2 regions of the Streptomyces sp. NPDC024017 genome follow, and region 2 is predicted to be linked to the other one. Evidence: riboswitches for the same ligand, from Rfam matches in the RefSeq annotation. Region 2 holds a riboswitch; the other holds the start of a gene.
What was found. Region 2 has a riboswitch for glycine ahead of gcvP (aminomethyl-transferring glycine dehydrogenase). Riboswitches for the same ligand answer to the same signal wherever they lie in the genome.
Positions count from the first base shown of each region.

Region 1: another riboswitch for glycine. It lies ahead of gcvT (glycine cleavage system aminomethyltransferase GcvT); the one in region 2 lies ahead of gcvP (aminomethyl-transferring glycine dehydrogenase).

Region 1 is NZ_JBEZYZ010000018.1:86,252-92,390, reverse strand. Features, by position in the region: gene glyA (serine hydroxymethyltransferase) at 1-228, opposite strand, end outside; gene gcvH (glycine cleavage system protein GcvH) at 238-615, opposite strand; gene gcvT (glycine cleavage system aminomethyltransferase GcvT) at 719-1,840, opposite strand; glycine riboswitch at 1,998-2,097, opposite strand; gene AB0G20_RS36085 (AAA family ATPase) at 2,320-2,991, shown strand; gene AB0G20_RS36080 (enhanced serine sensitivity protein SseB) at 3,265-4,053, shown strand; gene AB0G20_RS36075 (enhanced serine sensitivity protein SseB C-terminal domain-containing protein) at 4,192-4,992, shown strand; gene AB0G20_RS36070 (ABC transporter permease) at 5,336-6,139, shown strand, end outside.
Region 2 is NZ_JBEZYZ010000013.1:301,246-307,384, reverse strand. Features, by position in the region: gene AB0G20_RS32185 (bifunctional nuclease family protein) at 1-216, shown strand, start outside; gene AB0G20_RS32180 (MerR family transcriptional regulator) at 512-1,195, shown strand; gene AB0G20_RS32175 (DNA polymerase IV) at 1,330-2,784, shown strand; gene AB0G20_RS32170 (PRC-barrel domain-containing protein) at 2,703-3,077, opposite strand; glycine riboswitch at 3,190-3,285, shown strand; gene gcvP (aminomethyl-transferring glycine dehydrogenase) at 3,461-6,139, shown strand, end outside.

The DNA of each region.
Region 1 (6,139 bases), on a different contig from region 2:
CTGCTCGACCACGTCGACGTGCTCGCAGCCGCCGTAGTAGCGCCGGCCCGGGTAGCCCTCGGCGTACTTGTTGGTGAGGACCGAGCCCTGGGCCTCCATGACCGCGACCGGGGCGAAGTTCTCCGAGGCGATCATCTCCAGCGTGGACTGCTGGCGGTGCAGCTCGGCGTCGACCGCGGCGGCGACCGCCGGGTCGAGCTCGTGCAGGGGTGTGTTCAGGACGGACATACGACTCCCTCAGCCCGCGGAGAACGCGGTGTACTCGTCGGCGGAGAGCAGGTCGCCCGGCTCGTCCGAGACCCGCACCTTGAACAGCCAGCCGCCCTCGAAGGGGGCCGAGTTCACCAGCGACGGGTCGTTCACGACGTCCTCGTTGACCTCGGTGACCTCACCGGAGACGGGGGAGTACAGGTCGGACACCGACTTGGTCGACTCCAGCTCGCCGCAGGTCTCGCCGGCGGACACGGAGTCACCGACCTCGGGAAGCTGGACGAACACGACATCGCCGAGCGCGTTGGCCGCGTGCTCCGTGATGCCGACCGTCGAGACGCCGTCCGCGGCGGCCGACAGCCACTCGTGCTCCTTGCTGTAGCGCAGCTCTTTGGGGTTGCTCATGGCCTGGATTCTCCTGTACGCGCGGGAGTGCTGTGGAAGGGGGGACTGCTGGTGAGCTGGGACGACGGGCACGGGGTCGCTGCCGCGACCCTCCGGCCAGTGTCTACTTCTGGCGCTTGTAGAACGGCAGCGCCACGACCTCGTACGGCTCGTGACTGCCCCGGATGTCCACGCCCACGCCGGCCGTGCCGGGCGCGGCGTGCGCCGTGTCGACGTACGCCATCGCGATCGGCTTGCCGAGGGTGGGGGAGGGGGCGCCGGAGGTGACCTCGCCGATCACCTCGCCGCCGGCGACGACCGCGTACCCGGCGCGCGGCACCCGGCGGCCCTCGGCGACGAGCCCGACCAGCACGCGCGGCGGGTTCTGCTCGGCCCGGGCGGCGGCCTCGCGCAGGGCCTCGCGCCCCACGAAGTCGCCCTCCTTCTCGAACTTCACCACCCGGCCGAGCCCGGCGTCGAAGGGGGTGAGGGAGGTCGACAGCTCGTGCCCGTACAGCGGCATGCCCGCCTCCAGGCGCAGCGTGTCGCGGCAGGACAGCCCGCACGGGACCAGCCCGACGCCCTCGCCGGCCTTGGTCAGGGCCTGCCACAGCTCGACGGCGTGCTCGGGCTTCACGAACAGCTCGAAGCCGTCCTCGCCGGTGTAGCCGGTCCGGGCGATCAGGGCCGGGACGCCCGCCACCGTGCCGGGCAGCCCGGCGTAGTACTTCAGGCCGTCGAGGTCGGCGTCGGTCAGGGACTTCAGGATCCCGGGGGACTCGGGTCCCTGGACGGCGATCAGCGCGTAGGCGTCCCGGTCGTCGCGCACCTCGGCGTCGAAGCCGGCGGCGCGCTCGGTCAGCGCGTCCAGGACCACCTGGGCGTTGGAGGCGTTGGCGACGACCATGTACTCGGTCTCGCCCAGCCGGTAGACGATCAGGTCGTCCAGGATGCCGCCGTCGGCACGGCAGATCATGGTGTAGCGGGCCCGGCCCGGCTTCACGCCGCCGATGTTGCCCACCAGGGCGAAGTCGAGCAGGGCCGCGGCCTGCGGGCCGGTGACGGTGATCTCGCCCATGTGGGAGAGGTCGAAGAGGCCGGCCTTCGTGCGCACGGCAGCGTGCTCGTCGCGCTCGGAGCCGTAGCGCAGGGGCATGTCCCAGCCGGCGAAGTCGGTCATCGTCGCGCCGAGCGAACGATGCAGGGCATCGAGCGCGGTGTGACGGAGTTCTCCTGTACTGCTCACGGTCGGTCGTCTCCCAGGGCATGACGGGCGAGGTCGTTCCTCCCCATCTGTCATCGGAACCTGAGAGGTTCGCCATGACCGCACGGGTCGATGGCTTGCACCTTGGGTGGAGCCGCATCCCCGTCGAGGACAGGGGCGACCCGCTTTTCAGATGTGCCTCGCCCGCGCGGTAACGGGGCCTGAGAGATTCAAGGGAGGGACTTGCTCCTTCGGCGCCCCAGCGTCAGCGGTGCTGGGAACTCTCCCGCGCGGATTCAAACGGCCGGTATGCAGTTGGCGCGCACATCATTGCACGCATCCTTCCGGCGTGGCAGGGGGACCTTTCACAGGGAGTGCACGAGTCCCGCGCGCCGGACACAGCGACCTGTAGCAGCCCTGTTGCAGGACCAGCACGTAAATGAGAGGCCTGCGGCATTACCTTTTCTTTACACTCGGCGGGGATGGGACTCCGTACCTGGCCCCAGGGGAGGACGATCACGGTGAACAGGACCACCGCGTACGCGACGACGGGCATCGCGCTGCCCGAGCAGCCGGCCGCAAGGGCCCGGGCGGTCCGTGCCCCGGTGCCGGCGCCGGCACCGGTCGTCCGCGATCTGCGCGACCGCGCCGGCCACAGCCCGCACGCCCTGCTGTTCGGCCCCCGCGACCTCGTCGTGGTCACAGGCCTGCCCGGCAGCGGCAAGTCCACGCTGATGCGGCGCACCGTGCCGGGCCGGCGCATCGACTCCCAGGACACCCGCGACCGCTGGGCCGGGCGCATGCCGCGCGCCCTGCCGTACGCGCTCTACCGCCCCCTCGTCCGCCTCGCCCACTACGCCGGGCTGCGCCGCGCCCTGCGCACGGGAGAGGCCGTCGTCGTGCACGACTGCGGCACCCAGGCCTGGGTCCGCCGCTGGCTCGCCCGCGAGGCCCGTCGCCGGGGCGGCACGCTCCACCTGCTCCTCCTCGACGTCACTCCCGAGCAGGCCCTGGCCGGCCAGCGCGACCGCGGCCGCGGCGTCTCGCGCTACGCGTTCCTGCGCCACCGCGCGGCCAGTACCCGCCTCCTGCGCGCGGTGGAACGCGGCGACCTCCCCAGCGGCTGCGGCTCGGCCGTCCTCGCGGACCGGGACGCGGCGAACACCCTCCACAGAATCGGCTTCACGGGCTGACGGGCCGGGCCGGGCCCGGCCGTCCGCGGTCGTGCACCGGGGCTCGTGCGCTGACCCGGGCCCGGGCTCGGGTCAGCGAGCACCCGGCCCGGCGCGGCGTATCCGCACGTTCGGCAGTCCGCGGCTCGGTCTCCAGGGCCGGACGCCCGCATCCGCCGCCCTCACCCCACCGCGCCGCCCTCACCACACCGCCGTCCACTGCCCGGCCTCCCCGCGTCCGTCAGCCGTTAGCCTTTTGAGCCACAGCAGTGGTTCCAGGCAGGCGGTAGGCAGATGGACATCCCGGCGGACTTCTCCGCGGACTTCCCGGCGCAGACGCAGACCCACCCGCACGGCGGTTGGCCCGGCAACGAGCTGGAGGAGGTGCTCTCGGCCTCCCTCGGCGCCGGACCGGCGGCCGGCGGGCGCATCGTCGAGGTGCTCGGCCGGAGCTTCGTGTGGATCCCGCTCCCCAGCGGCGGCGGCCCGCACAGCGGCCCCCTCGACCTGCCCGGCATCGAGATCGACGGTCAGGCGTTCGTGCCGGTGTTCAGCTCCGAGGAGCAGTTCCGCCAGGTCGTCGGCTCCCACATGTCGTACACCATCGCGCCCGCCGTGGAGTTCGCCCGCGGCCTGCCCCCGCACGCGGGGATAGCCATCAACCCGGGCGGTGTGGTCGGCATCCCGCTGCCGCCGCCCGCCGTGGCGGAACTGTGCCGGGCCGGCCGGACCCCGCTGGACGGCCCCGCGAGCGGCGGCCGGGTCCGCCTCTTCGAGCCCGACTGGCAGGACGACCCGGTGGAGTTCCTCGCCGCGGCCTCCGCCGAGTTCGAGGCGACCGGCGTCGTCGTCACGGCCCGCCGCTGCCTCGCCGCCATCGAGACCGCCGACCCCGTGATGTTCGTGGGCGTCGAACTCTCCCAGTGGGAAGGCGACCTGCGCGCCCTCCCCCTGGAGGCCCTCGCCCGGGCCGTCACCGCGTCGCCGGCCCCCTGGCCGGTCAACCTGGTGCTCCTGGACGTCGCGGAGGACCCGGTGGGCAACTGGATGAGGGACCGGGTCCGGCCCTTCTACCAGCGATAGGGCGACGCACCGAAGGGGCGCGCGGAACTGCGCGAGAACCACACACAGCCCGCACCCGCACGGCGGCATCAGGTCCCGAGTCGGTGGGCGGGCTTAAGCTAGGTCACCGTCGAGGCGTTGTACGAAGGGGCGGTAAAGGTGAGCGCGAGCGGCACGGCCGCGGCCGGACAGGTCGAGCACATGCTGCGCCAGGTCACGCCCGGGCGTTACGACGCCTACGAGGCACTCCTGCGCGCGCTCGCGACCCCGCACACCGGCCAGATCTGGATGCTCCTGTGGCACGGCCAGGCCGGCTCCCCGGACGCCCAGTACGGAAACATGGACGTCGACGGCTGCGGCTACGCCCCCTGCGTGACCTCCGCCCAGGAGCTCTCCGCCAGTGGCTGGAACCGCAGTTACGAGGTGGTCGACGGGGTCGACGTGGCCCGCGCCCTCTTCCCCGACCACTACGGACTCTGGCTCAACCCGCACGCCCCCGGCGGCGGCGTCGGCATCCCCTGGCTCGACCTGCGCCGGATCGCCACCGGCCTGGACCGCCAGCCCGCCGGCCCCCTGCGGCTGTCCGAACCCGCCATCGAGATCCCGCAGTTCTACGCCCTGCTCGCGCAGAACGCCCACCGCACCCCGGCCGTCCGCTCGCTGCGCCGCGCCTGGGTGCAGCCCGCGCTCGGGGCGCCGTACCTCGCCATCGGACTGGATGTGTACGACACCTCGCCGTCGGCCGTGGACTCCGTGCGCGCGATGATGCAGCAGTCCCTCGGCGCCGTGCCGGACGGGCTCCCCGTGTCGACCGTCGCCATGTCCGACGAGCACGACCCGGTCGCCATGTGGCTGCGGGCGAGAGCCCGCCCCTTCTACGACCGCGAGGCCCACGCCACCGCCCCCGTCCAGGCCCCGGCCTCCGGCTACGGCTACCCTCCCGTCCAAGGCCGGTACTGACCGGCTGGAAGTCGTCCCCGCAGTCCCTCCCGTACCACCCCTCGAACGCGACAATCGCTCAGCTCTCCGCGCGTAGATAGGGGTGGAAAGTGCGTGGATGTCCTAAAATGCCCCTGTCGTAGCGCGTCCGACCCGCGTTACCCGTTGTCCGGATAACGGAACCCCGCAGACAGCATCACGTTTACGCATCCTTTCACCGCCAAGTCTGGCAACAGATCGCCAAAGCGTTGAAGACTCCCCGCAAGACACGGGCCGGGTCGGTCTCGTGTACGAGACAAACAAAACCGCTACAGCGGCAGCCAGGGGCTCGGCGATCGCCGGGTCGAGAGGGGTCAATCGCACCGTGACCGCACCGATCGAGACCACCGGGGCGGAAGCCGGAGCACAGCCCGAGGCCGTGCTCTCCGGGGTCAAGAAGAGCCAGATCGAAGGGCGCTCGCTCACCCAGATCGCCTGGATGCGCTTCAAGCGGGACAAGGTGGCGATGGCGGGAGGCGTCGTCGTCATCCTGCTCACGCTGATGGCGGTGTTCTCCAAGCCGATCCAGTGGATCTTCAACCTCGATCCCAACAAGTTCAACCAGGACCTCATCGACCCCGCGCTGCTCGCCCCCAAGGGCGGCTGGGGAGGAATGAGCTGGGACCACCCGCTCGGCGTGGACCCCCAGTACGGCCGCGACATGCTCGCCCGCATCATCGACGGTTCCTGGGTCTCCCTCCTGGTCGCGGGCGGCGCCACGCTGCTGTCCGTGTGCCTCGGCACCGTGCTCGGTGTCGTCGCCGGGTACTACGGCGGCTGGATCGACAGCGTCATCAGCAGGCTGATGGACACCTTCCTGGCCTTCCCCCTGCTGCTGTTCGCCATCTCGATCTCCGCCTCGGTGCAGGACGGGTTCTTCGGTCTCGAAGGCCTGTCCCTGCGCATCTGCGTGCTGATCTTCGTGATCGGCTTCTTCAGCTGGCCGTACATCGGCCGCATCGTGCGCGCCCAGACGATGACCCTGCGCAAGCGGGAGTTCATCGAAGCCGCCACGAGCCTCGGGGCGCGCGGCCCGTACGTCCTGTTCCGGGAACTGCTCCCGAACCTCGTCGCACCGATCCTCGTCTACGCGACGCTGATCATCCCGACGAACATCCTGTTCGAGGCC
Region 2 (6,139 bases):
GCGGAGCTGGTCTTCGCCAGCGGCGTCGAGGTGAGCGCCCGCCCGTCCGACGCCATAGCGCTGGCGCTGCGCACCGGGACGCCGATCTACGGCAGTGACACGGTGCTCGACGATGCCGGCATCGCGATTCCGGACGAGCAGGAGGACGAGGTGGAGAAGTTCCGCGAGTTCCTCGACCAGATCTCTCCGGAGGATTTCGGCACCAGCAGTCAGTGAGCTCCTCGGGGAGCGGCAGCGGTCTGAGAGTGTGTGGGCGGCCCGGCGGACGATGTGGTCCGTGACAGGGCCGCCCGCCGTATGTGTGAGGGGTGTGAAATGCCCGCATGTGCCGGTGGCGTGTGAGTGCGTCATGCGGCCCGTGCCGAGCACATTCGGCTAGCCTTTCCCCGCGGTGGGGCACGGGAAACCACTCTCAGGGTGATTATCACTCGGCGTGGCGAGTGTGGCGATCGTTGACGCACCCCTGGTGACTGCCTACCGTCGAGAAGGCAGGTCAAGGACGGAGGTCGGCGTGAGAAGCAGCGGCGACGGTACGGCTGGGGGCGGCCCCGAGCGCAGTCTCAGGGCGAGCGGTCCGTACCCTCCCCCCGGCTCACGGCCCCTCCCGGGCGGGGGATACCCCCAGCCCGATGGTGCGGCCGACCACGCTCCGCAGCGACCGACGGCGGTGCCGAGCAGCGGAGGGACGACGTCCATGGCGTCCGAGCAGATCGGCTATCGCGGCCCCACGGCCTGTGCGGCCGCCGGTATCACCTACCGGCAGTTGGACTACTGGGCTCGCACCGGGCTGGTCGAGCCGAGCGTGCGCCCCGCCTACGGGTCCGGGACGCAGCGGCTGTACAGCTTCCGGGACGTGGTCGTCCTGAAGATCGTCAAGCGGTTCCTCGACACCGGGGTGTCGCTGCAGAACATCCGCACCGCCGTCCAGCACCTCAGGGAACGCGGTTTCAGCGACCTCGAGCGCATGACGCTGATGAGCGACGGCGCGACGGTCTACGAGTGCACCTCGCCCGATGAGGTCCATGCCTTGCTCCAGGGTGGCCAGGGTGTGTTCGGGATCGCTGTGGGCGTGGTGTGGCGGGACGTCGAGAGCGCGCTGTCCCAACTGCACGGAGAGCGGATCGACACCGGCGAGACCCTGGTCGGGCCCAACCCTGCGGACGAGCTGGCGCGTCGGCGGAACCGGGCCGTCTGAGCCGTCCGGGAGCGCGGGGCGTTGGCGGTCGCAGGAGGCGGGACGTTCCTGCGCCGGGCCGTAAGCGATTTCTCGCGGGGCGTTCAGGGCGGCCGCGCGGGGCGTTGTCAGTGGCGTAGGGCAGCATCGGAGTTGTGAGAACCGCGCCCACGATCCTGCATCTCGACATGGATGCCTTCTACGCCTCGGTGGAGCAGGCGTCGAAGCCGAGTCTGCGCGGGAAGGCCGTGGTCGTGGGTGGGCTCGGGCCGCGAGGTGTGGTGGCGACCGCATCGTACGAGGCGCGGGTCTTCGGGGTGCATTCGGCGATGCCCATGGGGCAGGCCCGCCGGCTCGCGCCCAACGCCGCGTATCTCGTACCGCGCTTCAACTTCTACCGCTCGATCAGCGAGCGGGTGATGGAGCTGCTGCGTGCGCTGTCGCCGCTGGTGGAGCCGCTGAGCCTGGACGAGGCGTTCGTGGATCTGGAGGCCGGGGGAGTGGCCTGGGACGAGCGGTCGGCGCGGCTGGCCGGGGCGAAGCTGCGCGAGGACATCCGGGCCGTCACGGGGCTCACGGGGTCGGTGGGGCTCGCCGCCTCCAAAATGCTCGCGAAGATCGCCTCGGAGGAGGCCAAGCCCGACGGGCTGGTGGTGATCGAGCCGGGGACCGAGCGGGCGATGCTCGGGCCGATGTCGGTGCGGATTCTGCCGGGGGTGGGGCCGACGACGGGTGACCATCTGAGGCGGGCCGGTATCACCACGGTCGAGGAGATCGTCGAGGCGGGCGAGGACGAACTGGTCCGGCTGCTGGGGAAGGCGCACGGGCACGGTCTCTACGCCATGGCTCTCGCACGGGACGACCGGCCCGTGGTGGCGGAGCGCGAGGCGAAGTCGGTGTCGGTGGAGGACACCTACGACGTGGACATCCACGACCGGACCCGGGTCGGGCTGGAGGTGCAGCGGCTCGCCGAGCGGTGCGTGCGCCGGCTGCGGGGGGCGGGGCTGTCCGGGCGGACCATCGTGCTGAAGGTGCGGCGGTACGACTTCTCGACGCTCACCCGCTCGGAGACGCTGCGCGGCCCCACGGACGATCCGGCGGTGATCCGTGAGGCGGCGGCCAGGCTGCTGGACTCGGTCGACACGACCGGCGGGGTGCGGCTCCTCGGGGTGGGGGTTAGCGGGCTGGCCGACTACACGCAGGAGGATCTGTTCGCGCAGGCGGGGGAGCGGACGGTCGCGGAGGGACCGGTCGAGGAGCATGCGGTGGCGCAGGCCGAGGAGCAGCCGTCGCTGGCCGAGCGGCGGTGGCCCGCCGGGCACGACGTGCGGCACGTCGAGTTCGGGCACGGTTGGGTGCAGGGCAGCGGCCTGGGGCGGGTCACCGTTCGGTTCGAGACGCCCGCGTCGGAGGAGCCCGGGCGCGTGCGGACCTTCCGGGTCGACGACCCGGATCTGGAGGCGGCGGATCCGTTGCCCTTGGTGTTATTCGGGCCCGAGGAGGGAGTCGGAGCGTCCGGGGCGGGGTCTCAGGCCGTCTCGTCGGTGCCCGCCAGCTTGCCGAAGTCGTGGTCCGGGAGCGGGGGCGGAGCGGCCAGGTCGAGACCGTAGTGGTGGTAGAGCTGCAGTTCCTGCTCGGGGGAGAGGTGGCGGCCCACGCCGAAGTCGGGGGCGTCCTTGATCAGGGCGCGGTCGAAGGGGACGTGGAGGGCACCCTCGATCAGTTCGCTGGGCTCCAGGGGGACGAATGCGTCCCTGCTGAACAGGCCGGTCCGTATGGCCGCCCACTCCGGCACGCCGGTGGCGTCGTCGAGGTAGACCTCGTCGATCGTGCCGATCCTGGTCCCGGTGCGGTCGAACGCCTTGCGGCCGATCAGGTTGCGAGGATCGATATCGGTTCGCACGGGCCCTCCACGTGGTCGCAACTATCCGTAAAGACTACAAAACGGTACAAGTGGGGATGCGGCCACTCGAAGGTTCGTGCGTTGACCTCGCTGGTACGCTGGCAGCGGCTGTTGACCCCGTGCGGGAGAGTCCTCCAGACACCATCGGAGGCGCCGAAGGAGCAAATCCTCCCCGGAATCTCTCAGGCTCACGTACCGCACGGACGAGGTCACTCTGGAAAGCAGGGCGGGTGTCGACGGCTTCCGCTCTCACCGACGGTGAAAGCCGGACGCCTTCGGGCGATCCGGTGAAGCTCTCAGGTTGAGATGACAGAGGGGGAGGCCGTCCGGGTACCCGTGCAGTGGTGCCCCTCGAAGGTCGTGTCGACCAGGAGGCCTCCGTAATGACCGCCCACCGCATTCCGCTCTCCGAGCTCGAAGAGGCAGTCCCCTTCGAGCAGCGCCACATCGGCCCCGACCACGAGGCCTGCGCCAAGATGCTCGCCCAGGTCGGCTACGGCTCGCTGGACGAGCTCACGGCCGCCGCGGTCCCGGCCGTGATCAAGAGCGCCGAGGCGCTGGACCTCCCCGGTGCCCGCAGCGAGGCCGAGGTGATCGCCGAGCTGCGCTCGCTCGCCGACCGCAACCAGGTCCTCGGCTCCATGATCGGCCTCGGTTACTACGGCACGTTCACGCCGCCGGTCATCATGCGCAACGTCATGGAGAACCCGTCCTGGTACACGGCGTACACGCCGTACCAGCCGGAGATCTCGCAGGGCCGGCTCGAGGCGCTGCTCAACTTCCAGACGATGGTCGCCGACCTGACCGGACTGCCGACCTCCGGCGCCTCCCTGCTCGACGAGGGCACCGCGGCCGCCGAGGCCATGGCGCTGTCGCGGCGTCTGGGCAAGAACAAGAAGGGCCTGTTCCTGGTCGACGCGGACACGCTGCCGCAGACCATCGCAGTGATCCAGACCCGCGCCGAACCGACCGGCGTCGAGGTCGTCGTCGCCGACCTCGGCCAGGGCATCCCCGCCGAGATCGCCGAGCGCGAGATCAACGGCGTGCTGATCCAGTACCCGGGTGCCTCCGGCGCCGTGCGGGACATCAAGCCCGTCATCGACCAGGCGCACGAGCTCGGGGCGCTCGTCACCGTCGCCGCCGATCTGCTGGCGCTGACGCTGCTGAAGTCGCCCGGTGAGCTCGGGGCGGACATCGCCGTCGGGACGACGCAGCGCTTCGGCGTGCCCATGGGCTTCGGCGGACCGCACGCCGGCTACATGGCGGTCCAGGACAAGATGGCGCGCAGCCTGCCCGGGCGGCTCGTCGGCGTGTCCGTGGACGCCGACGGGAACAAGGCCTACCGGCTGGCGCTGCAGACGCGTGAGCAGCACATCCGCCGTGAGAAGGCCACCAGCAACATCTGCACCGCGCAGGTGCTGCTCGCCGTCATGGCCGGCATGTACGCCGTCTACCACGGCCCGGAGGGCCTGAAGGGCATCGCGCGGCGTACCCACCGGTACGCCACGGTCCTGGCCGCCGGGCTCGCGAGCGGTGGTGTCGAGGTCGTGCACGGGGCGTACTTCGACACCCTGACCGTGCGGGTCGAGGGCCGGGCCGCCGAGGTCGTGGCCGCCGCGCGGGACAACGGGGTCAACCTGCGTCTCGTCGACACCGACCACGTCTCGATCGCCTGCGACGAGACCACGACGCGCGCCCAGCTGCGTGCCGTATGGGCCGCCTTCGGTGTCGACGGCGTCGTCGAGGCGCTGGACGCGGCCACCGAGGACGGGCTTCCGGCCGCTCTGCTGCGTACCGACGACTACCTGACGCACCCCGTCTTCCACCAGCACCGCTCCGAGACCGCCATGCTGCGCTACCTGCGCAAGCTGGCCGACCGGGACTACGCGCTCGACCGCGGCATGATCCCGCTGGGCTCCTGCACCATGAAGCTCAACGCGACCACCGAGATGGAGCCGGTCACCTGGCCCGAGTTCGGGCAGCTGCACCCCTTCGCGCCCGCCGAGCAGGCCGGGGGCTACCTCACCCTCATCCACGAGCTGGAGGACCGTCTCGCCGAGGTCACCGGCTACGACAAGGTGTCCCTCCAGCCGAACGCCGGGTCGCAGGGCGAGCTGGCCGGCCTGCTCGCCGTCCGCGGGTACCACCGGGCCAACGGGGACGAGCAGCGCACCGTGTGCCTGATCCCGTCGTCCGCGCACGGCACCAACGCCGCCAGCGCGGTCATGGCGGGCATGAAGGTCGTCGTCGTGAGGACCGCCGAGGACGGCGAGATCGACGTCGAGGACCTGCGGGCGAAGATCGAGCAGTACCGCGACGAACTGTCCGTGCTGATGATCACGTACCCGTCCACGCACGGGGTGTTCGAGGAGCACGTCGCCGACATCTGCGCGCAGGTGCACGAGGCGGGCGGGCAGGTCTACGTCGACGGGGCCAACCTCAACGCGCTCGTCGGGCTCGCCAAGCCGGGGCACTTCGGCGGCGACGTCTCGCACCTGAACCTGCACAAGACCTTCTGCATCCCGCACGGCGGCGGCGGTCCCGGCGTCGGGCCGGTCGCGGTGCGCGAGCACCTCGCGCCGTACCTGCCGAACCACCCGCTGCAGCCCGAGGCCGGCCCGGAGACGGGTGTCGGGCCCATCTCCGCGGCGCCGTGGGGCTCTGCCGGCATCCTGCCCATCTCGTGGGCGTACGTGCGGCTCATGGGCGGCGAGGGGCTGAAGCGGGCCACGCAGGTGGCCGTGCTCAGCGCCAACTACATCGCCAAGCGGCTGGAGCCGCACTACCCGGTGCTCTACACCGGTCCCGGCGGGCTCGTCGCCCACGAGTGCATCATCGACCTGCGGCCCCTGACGAAGGCGACCGGCGTGAGCGTCGACGACGTCGCCAAGCGGCTGATCGACTACGGCTTCCACGCGCCGACCATGTCGTTCCCGGTGGCCGGGACGCTGATGATCGAGCCGACCGAGTCGGAGGACCTGGCCGAGCTGGACCGGTTCTGCGAGGCGATGATCGCCATCCGCGCGGAGATCGAGAAGGTCGGCTCCGGCGAGTGGCCCGCG